DNA from 3 places in the Clostridium oceanicum genome. Region 3 is predicted to be linked to each of the others. Evidence: predicted binding sites of a transcription regulator. Region 3 holds the regulator's gene; each other region holds the start of a gene.
What was found. The regulator Rex, encoded in region 3, represses fermentation and respiration genes when NADH is low (regulators of the CRP and FNR family bind a similar motif). The targets are predictions, from matches to a motif close to ATTGTTAANNNNTTAACAAT.
Positions count from the first base shown of each region.

Region 1: a site for Rex is predicted at 2,178-2,197, ahead of adhE (bifunctional acetaldehyde-CoA/alcohol dehydrogenase). Genes of this name have one in related genera too.
Region 2: a site for Rex is predicted at 2,495-2,514, ahead of prdC (proline reductase-associated electron transfer protein PrdC). Genes of this name have one in related genera too.

Region 1 covers NZ_BAAACG010000013.1:258,159-263,286, forward strand. Annotated here, with positions in the region: gene adhE (bifunctional acetaldehyde-CoA/alcohol dehydrogenase) at 1-1,579, shown strand, start outside; gene adhE (bifunctional acetaldehyde-CoA/alcohol dehydrogenase) at 2,286-4,892, shown strand; gene ABDZ71_RS15165 (DUF2325 domain-containing protein) at 5,126-5,128, shown strand, end outside.
Region 2 covers NZ_BAAACG010000006.1:84,854-89,981, forward strand. Annotated here, with positions in the region: gene ABDZ71_RS03795 (sulfite exporter TauE/SafE family protein) at 161-1,054, shown strand; gene ABDZ71_RS03800 (TSUP family transporter) at 1,161-2,036, shown strand; gene prdC (proline reductase-associated electron transfer protein PrdC) at 2,623-3,963, shown strand; gene prdA (D-proline reductase (dithiol) proprotein PrdA) at 4,000-5,128, shown strand, end outside.
Region 3 covers NZ_BAAACG010000003.1:58,559-63,686, reverse strand. Annotated here, with positions in the region: gene ABDZ71_RS02060 (LytS/YhcK type 5TM receptor domain-containing protein) at 1-310, shown strand, start outside; gene ABDZ71_RS02055 (LytR/AlgR family response regulator transcription factor) at 310-1,080, shown strand; gene abc-f (ribosomal protection-like ABC-F family protein) at 1,277-3,202, opposite strand; gene ABDZ71_RS02045 (redox-sensing transcriptional repressor Rex) at 3,403-4,032, shown strand; gene ABDZ71_RS02040 (sulfide/dihydroorotate dehydrogenase-like FAD/NAD-binding protein) at 4,262-5,128, shown strand, end outside.

The DNA.
Region 1 (5,128 bases), on a different contig from region 3:
AATGTATAAAGCAGATAATTTTGAAGACGCACTTAAAAAAGCTTGTAGATTTGTAGAGTTAGGCGGTTTTGGTCATACATCTTCACTATTTGCAGATAGAGTAATAGCAAAGGATAAAATAGATAAGTTTATAACTACAATGAAAACTAGTAGGACGATTATTAATATGCCATGTTCTCAAGGCGCAATTGGAGATATATATAATTTTAAATTAGCACCGGGGTTAACTCTTGGTTGTGGAACATGGGGAGGAAATTCAGTATCAGAAAATGTAGGACCTAAACATTTATTAAACATTAAAAATGTAGCTGAGAGGAGAGAAAATATGCTTTGGTTTAAAGTACCACAAAAAGTTTATTTTAAATATGGTTGTCTTCCAGTAGCTTTAAAGGATTTAAAAGGTAAGAAAAAAGCATTTATAGTTGCAGGTAAAGTTTTAACATCCTTAGGATATATAGATAAAATAGTTAAAGTTTTAGAAAATGATGGGGTATCCTGTAAGTTGTTTTCTGATGTAGAGCCAGATCCAACTTTAAGAGTTGCTAAAAAAGGTGCTGAAGAAATGAAGCGCTTTGAGCCAGATGTTATAATTGCTGTAGGCGGAGGATCTTCTATGGATGCTGCTAAGATTATGTGGGTATTATATGAACATCCAGAATTAAAATTTGAAGATTTAGCTATGAGATTTATGGATATAAGAAAGAGAATATACACATTTCCACATATGGGAGATAAGGCTACAATGGTATGCGTAGCAACTTCAGCTGGAACAGGTTCAGAAGTAACACCATTTGCTGTTATAACAGATGAAAAAACAGGTATGAAATATCCACTTGCAGATTATGAGTTAACTCCAAATATGGCTATAATTGATCCAGAATTAATGATGAATATGCCAAAAGCATTGACAGCTTCCACAGGAATAGATGCACTAACTCATGCAATAGAATCCTATGTATCTGTAATGGCTTCAGATTATACAGAAGGATTATCATTAAAAGCTATAAAATTAATATTTGAATATTTACCAAGAGTATATAACCATGGTAAAACCGATGTAGAAGCTAGAGAAAAAATGGCTAATGCATCTACAATAGCAGGACTAGCTTTTGCTAATGCTTTTTTAGGAGTATGTCATTCAATGGCTCATAAATTAGGAGCAGTTCATCATATATCTCATGGAATAGCTAATGCTTTGTTAATAAATGAAACAATAAAATTTAATTCATCTGATAATCCAAGTAAGCAAGCTTCTTTTCCACAATATAAATATCCAAGTGCTAAAAGTAGATATGCTAAAATTGCAGATTATTTAAATTTAGGTGGAAAAGATGATGATGAAAAAGTAAAACTTTTAATAAAAGCTATAGATCAATTGAAAGATAAAGTTAATTTACCAAAAACTATAGAAGAAGCAGGAGTAAAAGAACATGATTTTTACGAAACATTAGATGCTATGTCAGAGCAAGCATTTGATGATCAATGTACAGGTGCTAATCCAAGATATCCATTAATAAGTGAAATTAAAAATATGTATATAAATGTATATAGTAACAATAAAAAAGAAAGTATCAAATAATTTATATGAATTTACCTTATAGAAGTATATACAAAACAAACCTTTAACAAATTATTTTGTTAAAGGTTTGTTTTGATTTTATTTAAGATACTATAATTTTAAAAATGAATTAGTTACCTTAAATATATAAATTTAATTAATAAGATTTTTTACTTTATTTTAAAATCAGTGAAATATTAGAATTAATAAAAACTCTTTTCTATATGTAATTATTGAAAGGAGAGTATGAAAAGAAAGAAGGTTTTGCTTTGAAATATAATGTTAATATATTAACATTATTAAGAATAGCATCATTTTAAAGTAAAAAATGGAATGTATTAGGTTATTGAGTTGTTTTATAAAATATCTATGTGGATTTCTATAGCGGTATAGCTGTATTTTCTAATAATTGTTAATAGGTTAACGTGAATAGAAAATTCTAAAAATTCTAAACCTATATATCTTATATATAGTGCTTTTTAAGCTTATTTTTGATTATAATTTAAAATTATTATAAAAACTAAACGTTTACCGAATATAATATAGAAATATATCTTTAAAATGATAAAAAATTAACAAAGATATATTGACTTGAGGCATATAGTACTGTAATATAGAAATTGTTAAAAATATAACAAGTATAAATGATTAATATATGAGAAAAATAAAAAAGATACTTAAAAAGAAATTTATAAAAATTAAAATAATATAATAAGAGGTGTGGTTTATGAAGGTGACAAATATGGAAGAACTAATGAAGAAGTTTGACCAAGTAAGAAAAGCTCAAAAGGAATATTCTACTTATACTCAAGAACAGGTAGACAAGATATTTAGACATGCAGCAATGGCTGCTAATAAAGCTAGAATAAGACTTTCTAAAATGGCTGTAGAAGAAACTGGAATGGGAATAGTAGAGGACAAGGTTATAAAAAATCACTTTGCTTCAGAATATATTTATAACAAATATAAAGATGAAAAAACATGTGGAGTTATAGATAAAGATGAAGCTTTTGGATTAACAAAAGTAGCAGAGCCTATAGGAGTTATTGGAGCTATCGTTCCTACAACAAATCCAACTTCAACTGCTATATATAAATCACTATTATCTTTAAAAACTAGAAACGGAATTATATTTTCACCTCATCCAAGAGCAAAAAAATCTACAGTTGAAGCTGCTAAAATAGTTTTAGAAGCTGCAGTTGAAGCCGGTGCTCCAAAAGATATAATAGGATGGATAGATGAACCTACACTTGAGCTTTCAAAAGCAATAATGAGTGAAGCAGATACAATACTTGCAACTGGTGGTCCTGGAATGGTTAAAGCAGCTTATTCTTCAGGAAAGCCTGCTATAGGAGTTGGAGCAGGAAATACTCCAGCTATATTAGATGAAACATGTAATGTTAAAATGGCAGTTAGTTCAATATTAATGTCAAAAACATTTGATAATGGAGTTGTATGTGCATCAGAGCAATCTTTACTTGTATCAGATAAAATATATGATGAAGTTAGAAAAGAACTTTTAGCTAGAGGTGCATATCTTTTAAATAAAGAAGAAAGAGAAAAAGTAGCTAAAGTAATTCTTGTGAATGGAAATATAAATGCTAAGATAGTAGGTCAGCCAGCTTATAAAATAGCAGAAATGGCAGGAGTTAAAGTTCCAAAAGAGACTAAAGTTATTATAGGAGAAGTAGAATCTGTAGAACTTGAAGAACCATTCTCACATGAAAAATTATCACCAGTACTTGCAATGTATAAAATAAAAAGTTTTGAAGAAGGACTTAAAAAAGCTTGTAGACTTGTAGAATTAGGCGGTTTTGGTCATACATCTTCTTTATATGCAGATAGAATAAAAGCAAAAGAAAAAATAGCTAAATTTGGAGCTACAATGAAAACTGGTAGAACAATTGTAAATATGCCATCTTCTCAAGGTGCTATTGGAGATATATATAACTTTATGTTAGCTCCATCACTAACTCTTGGCTGTGGAACATGGGGAGGAAATTCTGTTTCAGAAAATGTAGGCCCTAAACATTTATTAAACATTAAAAATGTAGCTGAGAGGAGAGAAAACATGCTTTGGTTTAGAGTTCCAGAAAAAGTTTATTTTAAATATGGATGTCTTCCAATAGCCTTAAAAGATTTAAAAGACAAGAAAAAGGCATTTATTGTTACAGATAGAGTTTTACATGAATTAGGATATGTAGATAAAATAACTAAAGTATTAGATGAAATAGGAGTTTCTTATAAAATATTCTCAGATGTTGAGCCAGATCCAACTTTAAAAGTAGCTAAAGCTGGAGCAGAAGAAATGAAAAATTATAAACCAGATGCTATAATTGCTCTAGGTGGAGGATCTGCTATGGATGCTGCTAAAATTATGTGGGTATTATATGAGCATCCAGAAATAGAATTTGAAGATTTAGCTATGAGATTTATGGATATAAGAAAAAGAGTTTATGAATTCCCACATATGGGCGACAAAGCAACAATGGTATGCGTAGCAACTTCTGCAGGAACAGGATCAGAAGTAACACCATTTGCGGTTATAACAGATGAAAAAACAGGAATAAAATATCCTCTTGCAGATTATGAATTAACTCCAGATATAGCTATAGTTGACGCAGATTTAATGATGAATATGCCAAAAGGATTAACAGCAGCTTCAGGGATTGATGCACTAACACATGCAATAGAAGCATACGTATCTGTAATGGCTTCAAACTATACAAATGGATTAGCATTAGAAGCTATTAAACTTATATTTGAATATTTACCAAAGGCATATAACAATGGAAATACTGATGTAGAAGCTAGAGAAAAAATGGGAAATGCATCTACAATAGCAGGAATGGCATTTGCTAATGCTTTCTTAGGAGTATGTCACTCAATGGCTCATAAATTAGGGTCAACACATCATGTACCACATGGTATAGCTAATGCATTATTAATAAATGAAACAATTAAATTTAATTCAGTAGAAAATCCTACAAAACAAGCCGCTTTTCCACAATATAAATACCCAAGTGCTAAGTGTAGATATGCTAAAATTGCAGATTATTTAAATTTAGGTGGAAAAGACGATGATGAAAAAATAAAACTTTTAATGAAAGCTATAGATGAATTAAAAGCTAAAGTTAATATACCAAAAACTATAGAAGAAGCAGGAGTAACAGAAGGTGACTTCTACGAAACATTAGATGTTATGTCAGAGCAAGCATTTGATGATCAATGTACAGGAGCAAATCCAAGATATCCATTAATAAGTGAAATTAAACAAATGTACATTAATGCTTTTACTGGAAATAAAAAAGTATCTAAAAAAACAAAAAAGTAATTTAATATAAAGTATATACAAAAGAAGCTATCAGAAAGTAATTTTCTGATAGCTTCTTTTATTAAGTAAATTATAAATTTTTTTATAATAGATTATTATAGGGAAGATTCAAGCTTTAAGAGATAAAATTGGTTTAAATTTAATATTTATAAAGGCATAAATCTATTGACTGTAGCATAAAATAGCTATATAATTGTAAATGAAAATCAATATCAATTAAGTGAGGTGATTAAGTG
Region 2 (5,128 bases), on a different contig from region 3:
TCTATAAAATGTGAAACCAATATATAGAAGTACTGTAGATAAAATCTAATTAAGTTAGTATTTGAGTAACAAAAGAGTTTTCTAAAAATTATAAAGTTATAGTTAGTTTGTTATATATGAACTAATTATATAGATTATAAATAATTAAGGAGGGCGCTTTATGATAGTAAAGGTAGTTTTTGGGGTACTTCTAATTTTGACTATTTATTTTGCGATTACATTTTTTAAGGATTATGCAAAAGTTTCAAAGGAAGGAAATTTAGAAAAAGATAACTTCTGGATTGCTGGAGGAGTTGGGTTTGTAGCAAATTTCTTTGATACTTTAGGAATAGGAAGTTTTGCACCACTTACAGCAATGCTTAAATTTTTTCATTTAGTAGAAGATAGAGTACTTCCAGGTACATTAAATGTTTCTTGTACTTTGCCAGTTGTTACGGAAGCACTTATATTTATAACAGTTATAGAAGTAGATCCTATAACATTATTTTCTATGTTGATATCATCAACTGTAGGTGCAGTTGTTGGAGCTAGTGTTGTATCTAAATTTGATGAGAAAAAAGTTCAGCTTGCAATGGGACTTGCGCTTTTGGTTGTTGCTGTATTAATGCTTGCAAGTCAATTAAAGCTTATGCCAATGGGAGGAGATGCTATTGGACTTACTGGAGGAAAACTTGTAATAGCCGTAGTAGTAAACTTTTTCTTAGGAGCTTTAATGACTCTTGGAATAGGATTATATGCACCATGTATGGCACTTATATATGCACTTGGAATGAGTCCAAAGGTTGCATATCCAATAATGATGGGTTCTTGTGCTTATTTGATGCCAGCTTCAGCATCAAAATTTGTTAAAGAAAGTGCATATAATAGAAAAGTGTCTATGTCTATAACAATATTTGGGGTTATAGGAGTTTTAATAGCAGCATATTTGGTGAAATCACTTCCTATAAAAGTTTTAACATGGATAGTAATAGTAGTTATAGTATACACTTCAATTACTATGCTTAAAGCTTATAGTAAAAATAAAGCTAAAGAAAGTCAATCTTTATCTAATTAAATAATTTGCATAATATATTTTATAAACATAAGTTAACACAAATAATATATTTAAAAATGTATTGTTTATAATAAACTAAATAAAAAAAGGAAATAGGGGGATACAAATGATAGTAAAAGTAGTTACAGGTCTATTAGCTGTATTAACAATTTATTTTGGAGTTTTCTTTTTAAAAGACTATTACAAAGCAGCAAAAGAAGGAAAATTAGAAAAGGATACTAATTTTTTAGTATCAGGAATAATAGGAATGGTTATTAACTTTTTCGATACTTTAGGAATAGGAAGTTTTGCGCCACTTACAGCAGCATTAAGAGGATTTAAGCAAACAAGAGATAGAGTGCTTCCAGGAACTCTTAATGTTTCATGTACAATTCCTGTTGTTGTAGAAGCTCTTATATTTATAACAGTTATAGAAGTAGAGCCTGTAACTTTATTTTCTATGTTAATATCAGCAACAGTTGGTGCTGTAATAGGAGCTGGGATTGTATCTAAACTTGATGAAAAGAAAGTTCAACTTGCAATGGCTATAGCCCTTCTTGTAGTTGCAGTAACAATGCTTGCAGGACAACTTAAATTAATGCCATCTGGTGGAGATGCAATAGGTCTTACAGGTGTTAAATTAGTAATAGCTGTAGTTGTAAACTTCTTTTTAGGAGCACTTATGACCCTTGGAATAGGATTATATGCACCATGTATGGCTCTTATATCTTTACTTGGAATGAGTCCAAAGATAGCATATCCAATAATGATGGGATCTTGCGCATTTTTAATGCCAGCTTCAGCAACAAAATTTGTTAAAGAAGAAGCATACAATAGAAAAGCATCTATGGCAATAACAATATTTGGATGTATTGGAGTGTTTATAGCAGCATATTTAGTAAAATCACTTCCTATAAATATATTAAAATGGCTTGTGATAGTTGTTATTATATATACTTCATTTACTATGTTTAGAGCTTATTCTAAACCTAGAACAGTTTAAAAGTTATAAAATAATAAAAAAGAGAGATTGCATTTTATTTTTGCAATCTCTTTTTTTATTATTAAGAAATTATAATTTTTAGTAATATATTACTTTATATTTATTTAGAATTAAAAAATAAAAGTTACATAAAATAAATTTACATAGTAGAATATATTAAAAAAACGACTTTATTTTTGTTTATTTATAAACAAACAGAAATAATTACTATATAAATATCAGGGGATATATAAAGGCCTAATAACGATTACAACTAACATAAAATTCTTTATATTCTGAAAATGTCAAAAAATCATACATATATAAGTATGAAAAGGTATAAAAAAATCGAATAAAGTAGAACTAAAGCTATTAAAAATAATTATAATGACTAAAAGTTGACACTTACATTAAATAAGTGTCAATATATTGACTTTAATTAGTTAAAAAATAAATTAAATAATGAATAAAAAATAGGAAATGATAATAAAATAACAAAAGAAGGCTTATAAAAGGCGAAAATAGCGATTTTTTGTAGTAAATTTAACTTTTTTTAAATAAATTTTATTAAAATTATAAAGTTGGCATAAACATTGCTAAGAAGTATATGTGTGTAAATAAGTTGAGGAGGGGTAACATGAATAAGCTTTACAAATTTCCTCTAAAGATGCATGTAGGGGCACCAGATGTTCCAACTGTAGAAAAAGGACAAGAAGTTAAAAGAGGAGAATGCATAGCTAAACCAAATGGTTTAGGTGCAAAAATTCATACTAGTGTAACAGGCACAGTAGAAGAAGTTAACGATAAAGAAATAATAGTAAAAGCAGATGATAACCAATCATCAGATTTCGTAAAAATAAAGGAATGCGACAGTATAGAAGAAACTGTAGCAGAAGCTGGAATAATAGGAGCCGGTGGAGCAGGATTCCCAACTCATATTAAATTAAAAGCTGATATACCTGATGGATACGTTATAGCAAACTGTGTAGAGTGTGAACCTGCACTTCATCATAATATAACATTTATGAAGAGAAACCCAGAAGTTTTATTAAAAGGTATAAGATATGCAATGAAAGCTACAAAAGCTCCAAAGGGATATATTGCTATAAAATCAAAACATGGTGAAACTATAGAAGTATTAAAAAATGCTTTAAAAGGTTCAAATGATATAGAAATAAAAGAACTAAAAGATTTATATCCAATGGGAGAAGAAAGAGCAATAATCAATGCTATATTTGATAGATGGTTAGAACCAACACAATTACCTTTAGAAGCAAAATGTGTAGTTTTAAATGCAGAAACATTATGCAACATAACTAGAGCTGTTGAAGAAGGTAAACCTGTAATAGATAAAGATATAACAGTAGTAGGAAAATTAAAAAGTGGAAACAAACCAAATGTATTTATTCAAGTTCCAGTAGGTACAATGGTAAAAGATTTAATAGAAGAATGCGGTGGAATAGATGGAGAATATGGTGAGCTAGTAATTGGTGGACCATACACAGGAAGTGCTGGAGATTTTGAAACATCAACAGTTACAAAAACATCTGGTGGAGCAATTGTTACTATAAATCTACCACAATACAAAGGAAAATTAGGTCTTTTAGTCTGTGCTTGCGGAGCTAATGAAAATAGATTAAAAGATATAGCAGGAAAAATGAACTCAGAAGTAGTTTCTGTAGTTGATTGTAAAAACATAGAATATGCAAAAGGCAAAGGAAATGGTCCTGGTAAATGTAAGACACCAGGTGAATGACCAGGTCAAGCAGCTGCAGTTATGCAGCTTAAGAAAGAGGGAGCTCAAAGAATTATGATTTCAAATTGTAATGATTGTTCAAATACAGTTATGCAAATAGCTCCAAAAGCAAAGCTTCCAATATATCATCATACTGATCATATATTTAGAACAATAGATCACACTTTAACAAGAAGACTTCCAGAAGAGTAGAAGTGTAAATAAGAATTTAAGGGAGGTTACTAACATATGTCAATGTCAGCAGAACATGCAGAAGAACTAAAAGATGAAGTAGCTGTTGTATGTTGTAGATCAGAAGAGGGAACAATAATAACAGCAGAAAATTTAGAAGATCCTGATATATTCCCAGATATGGTGGATTCAGGACTACTAACAATACCAGATGATTGCCTAAAGGTAGGAGAAGTAATAGGAGCTAAATTGTTAAAAACTGTAGATTCATTAACTCCATTAACTCCAGACATAATGGAAGGAGCTAAAAAAGCAGAATCAGAAGCTGAAGAAGTTTCTGAAGAAGTTTTAGAAAATGGAAGTGAAAAAGCAGTTCTAAAATATAATTTAAAAGCAGGAGAAGCTATAAAGATTGGTGACTTAGAAAATCCAATGCATTTTGAAAAACTTGAGGATTCTTTACTTTTAAACTTAGATGAAAGAGTTTTAAGTAGAGAAGAAGTTATTGGATCTATATTAAAGGTCGACACACCGGCTTTAACTCCTGTAACACCTGAAATATTAGAAGGATTTGAGGAGGAAGTAAACATGAGCGTTGATGCAAACACAACAGTAAATGGTGGAACTTTAAGAATTAGAATCGCTGAAGGAAAAGGAATAGACATCGAAGTACCTTTAAATGGAAAAATAGGTGCAGCAAAATCAGTTGCAGCTCCAAAAGTTTCAGCTGAAAAAGCTACTGTAGTTCCAGTTTCAGAAGCTAAAGTAGAAGCTAAACCAGAAAAAGTAATAAGAACTCTTAAAAGAAAACACTACAAAATCGAAGAAGTTAAATTTGCAAAAGAAACAAAAATTGAAGGAACTACTCTTTATATAAGAGAAAATATTTGCGAAGATGCTAAAGAAATAGATGTATTAGTTAAAGACTTAAAACTTGAAATAATAACTACAGATAAGTACAACACTTATAGTGAAACTATAATGGACGTACAACCAATAGCTACTAAAGAAGGAGACGATTCTCTAGGTTCAGGTGTTACAAGAATACTTGATGGTGTTATCATGATGGTAACTGGTACTGACGAAGATGGAGTTCAAATTGGTGAATTTGGATCATCTGAAGGTATATTAGAAGAAAACATCATGTGGAATAGACCAGGAGCTCCAGATAAAGGTGAAATCTTCA
Region 3 (5,128 bases):
TGTTTTTATATTACAACCTTTAATAGAGAATTCTATAAAACATGGAATATTAGAAAAAGAATCTGGTGGAGATGTTTTTATACGTGTGTTAGATAGGAAAGAAAAGGTTTTATTTGAAGTAGAGGACAATGGAGTAGGTATGACTAAAGAAAGATTGATGTTTGTTTTGAAAAATTGGCCAGGAATAGGGTTATCAAATGTTAATAAAAGGCTAAAACTATTATATGGAGAAGAATGTGAATTTCAAATAAGTAGCAGAGTAAATAAAGGTACTATTATAAAATTCACTATACCTAAGGAGGTGTTTTAATGGATAAAATAGGTGTTATTATAGCAGAAGATGAAAAGCCAGCTGTGGAAGAACTTAAATTTATATTGTCTAGATATGATTTCATAAATATAATTGATACAGCAAATAATGGGAAAAAAGCTTATGATATGACAATAGAGTATGATCCACAGGTAGTTTTTTTAGATATAAATATGCCTTTAGAAAATGGATTGGATGTTTCAAGAAAAATAAAAAAATATAATAAAGATATAGAAATAATATTTATAACTGCATATGAAGAATATGCTGTTAATGCTTTTGAAGTAGAAGCTTTAGATTATATTCTTAAGCCCTTTGATGATAAAAGAATAGATATGACTATAAATAGATTAAAAGAAAAAATAGAAAGTAAAAATCAATCTATAGAAAAAGTACCAGAAGTTTTAAATGAAATATTGTATAAATTAGAAAAAGAGAAAGAAGCCTTTAAAAAAATACCCTGTGAACATAATGGAAAAATAATATTAATAGATACAAATGATATATTTTATTGTTATACAATGGGGGATAAAACTTATGTTAAGACTAATTGTGAAGAATATATTACTCATAATACTTTAAAGGAAATAGAAAGTAAGACTGATTTTTTTAGAACTCATAGAAGTTATATAGTTAATATTGATAATATAATGGAATTATATTCATGGTTTAATGGGACTTATAAGATAATAATGAAAAATAATGAAAGATCAGAAATACCTATAAGTAGGAATAATGTAAAAAAGATAAAGAAAGTTCTTCATATATAATTTTGAAGCAATTTAAGGGGAAGAGAAATATTTTAAATTTTAATATTTATGCTACTAATATATATAAGTAGGTAGGTTTACAATTTTTATTATAAAAAAGTAATGTGAATTTAGATTTTGTATAATGAAAATACTATTAATATTATAGAAATTAATAATATTAATAGTATTTTTATATGCTTTAAAAAATAATTTTTTACATATATTCTTCCCATTTTGAATAAGATTCTTCTAATAAATTTTGTTTTTCTAATATTTCTTTATTTATTTTTTCACTTTTATCAGGATTTGAATATACTTCTTCTAAGCAAAGCTGCTGTTGTAAACTTTCTATATCACTTTCTAAATTTTCTATATCACTTTCTAAATTTTTGATTTTTAATTTTTTTTCTTTTTCTTGTTTTTTTAGTTCTCTTTTCTTTTTCTTTTCATGCTGAATTTGAGTTTTAGTTTTTCTACAAGAAGAGTCATCTTCTATTGTTTCACATTCAAATCTATTAGGATTATTTTTTTTATGAATGTAGTAATCGTAATTACCTAAAAATTGATTTATACCATCTATATTTAATTCATATATTTTATTTATAACTTTATTTAAAAAATATCTATCATGAGATATTACAAGTACTGTACCGTTATAGTTTAATATAGCAGATTCAAGAGCTTCACGAGACATAATATCTAAATGATTAGTAGGTTCATCTAATAATAGAAAATTAGATTTTGATAACATAAGTTTTAGTAGATTTATTTTACATTTTTCTCCACCGCTTAAAGAGTGTATTTTTTTAAATACATCATCTCCAGTGAAAAGAAAAGCTGCTAGAGCATTTCTGATTTCTGTTGTAGTCATTTTAGGGAAAGAATCCCATACTTCGTCTATAATAGTTTTATTTTCATCTAAGTCAGATTGTTCTTGGTCATAATACCCTATAAATACATTTTTACCAACAACTTTTATTCCAGAGTCTTTAGGTAAATTATCCATAATTATCTTAAAAAGAGTTGTTTTACCTCTACCGTTTTCACCGATTAAAGCGATTTTTTCACTTCTTTTAATATCAATATCTATATTTTCAAATAATAATTTTTCTCCATATCTTTTAGAAAGATTTTCTATATGCAGTACATCATTTCCGCTTCTAATTTGAGTTTCGAATTTAAGATTTACAGAGTCTGGTTCTTTATCTGGAGAATCTAGTTTTTCCATTTTATCTAAACTCTTTTGTCTGCTTTCAGCAGCTTTTACACTTTTTTCTCTATTAAAAGATTTATATTTTTCAATTATTTTTTCTTGTCTTTTAATTTCTGCTTGTTGAATATTATAAGCTTTTAATTCAGCTTCATATTCTTTTTTTCTAAGTTCTATGAATTTAGAATAGTTTCCATTATAAGTATGCAAATGCTTATTTATAATCTCAAAAGTTGTATTTGTAGTTTTATCAAGGAAATATCTATCGTGAGATATTACTAATACAGTTCCTCTATAGGCAGTTATATATTCTTCAAGCCAACTTATAGCATCTAAGTCTAGATGATTGGTAGGTTCATCTAAAAGTAGCACATCAGGATTTCTTAATAGTAGTTTACATAAAGCAACTCTAGTTTTTTGACCACCACTTAGTATACTTATTTTTTTATCAAAATCTTTTTCTGAAAAGCCAAGACCTGTTAAAACACGATTTATTTCTCCTTTATAAGTATAACCACCTCTATTTACATATAAATCTGTATATGTTGTATAATCTTTTATTATTTTTTCATGATAATCTTTTTTAGATTCATCATAAGGTTCATTCATTAAATTTTCTAGTTCAGATATTTTATTTTCAAGCTTAATTAATTTATTAAATACTGTTAAAGTTTCTTCATATATAGAATTATTAGAGTCTAAAGATAAATGCTGAGCTAGATATCCTACAGTTTTACTTTTGTCTAGAAAAATTTCACCACTATCTTGAGTCATATTATTTGTTAATATTTTAAATAGAGTGGATTTACCAGCTCCATTTGGACCTATAAGACCAACTTTATCTCCTTCATTTATATTAAAACTTATTTTATCTAAAATTAAATCAATACCAAACATTTTAGTTAAATTTTTACAGCTTAATATTATCATCAGTTTCACCTTCCTTAACAAATATTATTTTACTATGGAATAGAAGTATTGTGTAGTATTAAACTTTTATATTTGATTTTTTTGATATAAATAATATAATATATAAGTAAGGTATTTTGAAGTATTAATGTATAATTATAAAATATATGGTACAATATATATAAGAGAAACTGTAAAGGATGATATTAAGGGGTGTAGTAATGGAAAAGAAAAAGAATATTTCAATGGCAGTTATCAGAAGGTTACCTAAATATCATAGATATTTACAAGAGCTTTTAAACAATGATGTGGATAGAATATCATCAAAAGAGCTTAGTGAAAAAATTGGTTTTACAGCATCACAAATAAGACAAGATTTAAATTGCTTTGGCGATTTTGGCCAACAAGGATACGGATATAATGTTAGCGAATTATATCGTCAAATAAGTAATATATTAGGATTGTCAGATTCATATAATATTGTGATAATTGGAGCAGGTAACATAGGACAGGCGTTAGCTAACTATACTAGATTTGAAAAGTTAGGATTTAATTTAAAGGCTTTATTTGATGCAAATCCTAAACTTACAGGACTTAAGATAAGAGAAATAGAGATACATGATATTGATTATTTATCAGAATACCTACAAGAAAATTCTATAGACATAGGAATAATAAGTGTTCCTAGTACAAATGCACAAAAAGTATGTGACATTTTTGTTAAAAATGGAGTAAAAGGTATTTGGAACTTTGCACCAGTTGATTTATCGGTACCGGATAACGTTGTAGTGGAAAACGTACACTTAAGCGATAGTTTATTAACATTAACTTGTTTAATAAATAAAAACTAAAAAGTATATCTTAGTTCTTTATCGTTATAGTATTAACAATTGAAAAAACTTAAAAAAACTCTCTTTAATAATTTAAAGGGAGTTTTTTGCATATTACTATGGAATATTTTAAAATATTATGAAATATATCTAGAAAATACAAAATATAAATAATTTTTAAAAAATTTTTCGTATTTTGTGTTATAATTTAATTGTTATAAAATTATTTTATTCACGGGGGAATAAGGGTATGTACAAAATTTTAGAAAAACAAGAAGTCGCTCCTAACATATATCTTATGAAGATAGAAGCTGTTAGAGTAGCAAAAGCTGCAAAACCAGGACAATTTATAATTGTAAAAATGGATGAAAAAGGAGAAAGAATACCGCTAACTATTTGTGACTATGACAAAGAAGAAGGATCAGTTACTATAGTATTCCAAACATTAGGTGCATCTACAAATAAGATGGCTACATATAATGTTGGAGATTATTTTGCGGATTTTGTTGGACCACTAGGACAACCTTCTGAATTTGTTCATGAAGATCTTGAAGAATTAAAGAAGAAAAAAATTATTTTCATCGCAGGAGGAGTTGGTACTGCACCAGTTTATCCTCAAGTAAAATGGTTAGATGAGCATGGTATAAAAGCCGATGTAATTATAGGATGTAAGTCTAAAGAAAACTTAATATTAGAAGATGAAATGAAAAAAGTATCCGGTAATGTATATGTTGCAACTGATGATGGATCATATGGATACAAAGGTTTAGTAACAAATTTATTAGAAGATTTAATACAAAAAGAAAATAAGAAATATGATGAAGTTATCTCTATAGGACCTATGATCATGATGAAATTTGTAACTAAGCTTACAAAAAAATATGATATAAAAACAGTAGTTAGTTTAAATACATTAATGGTAGATGGTACAGGAATGTGTGGAGCATGCAGAGTTACTGTTGGTGGAGAAACTAAATTTGCTTGTGTTGATGGCCCAGAATTTGATGGACATTTAGTAGACTTTGATGAAGCTATGAGAAGACAAACAATGTATAAGACAGAAGAAGGTAAAAAAGCTTTAGAAGAGCAAGAAAGAAAAGAAGGACATGTATGTCAT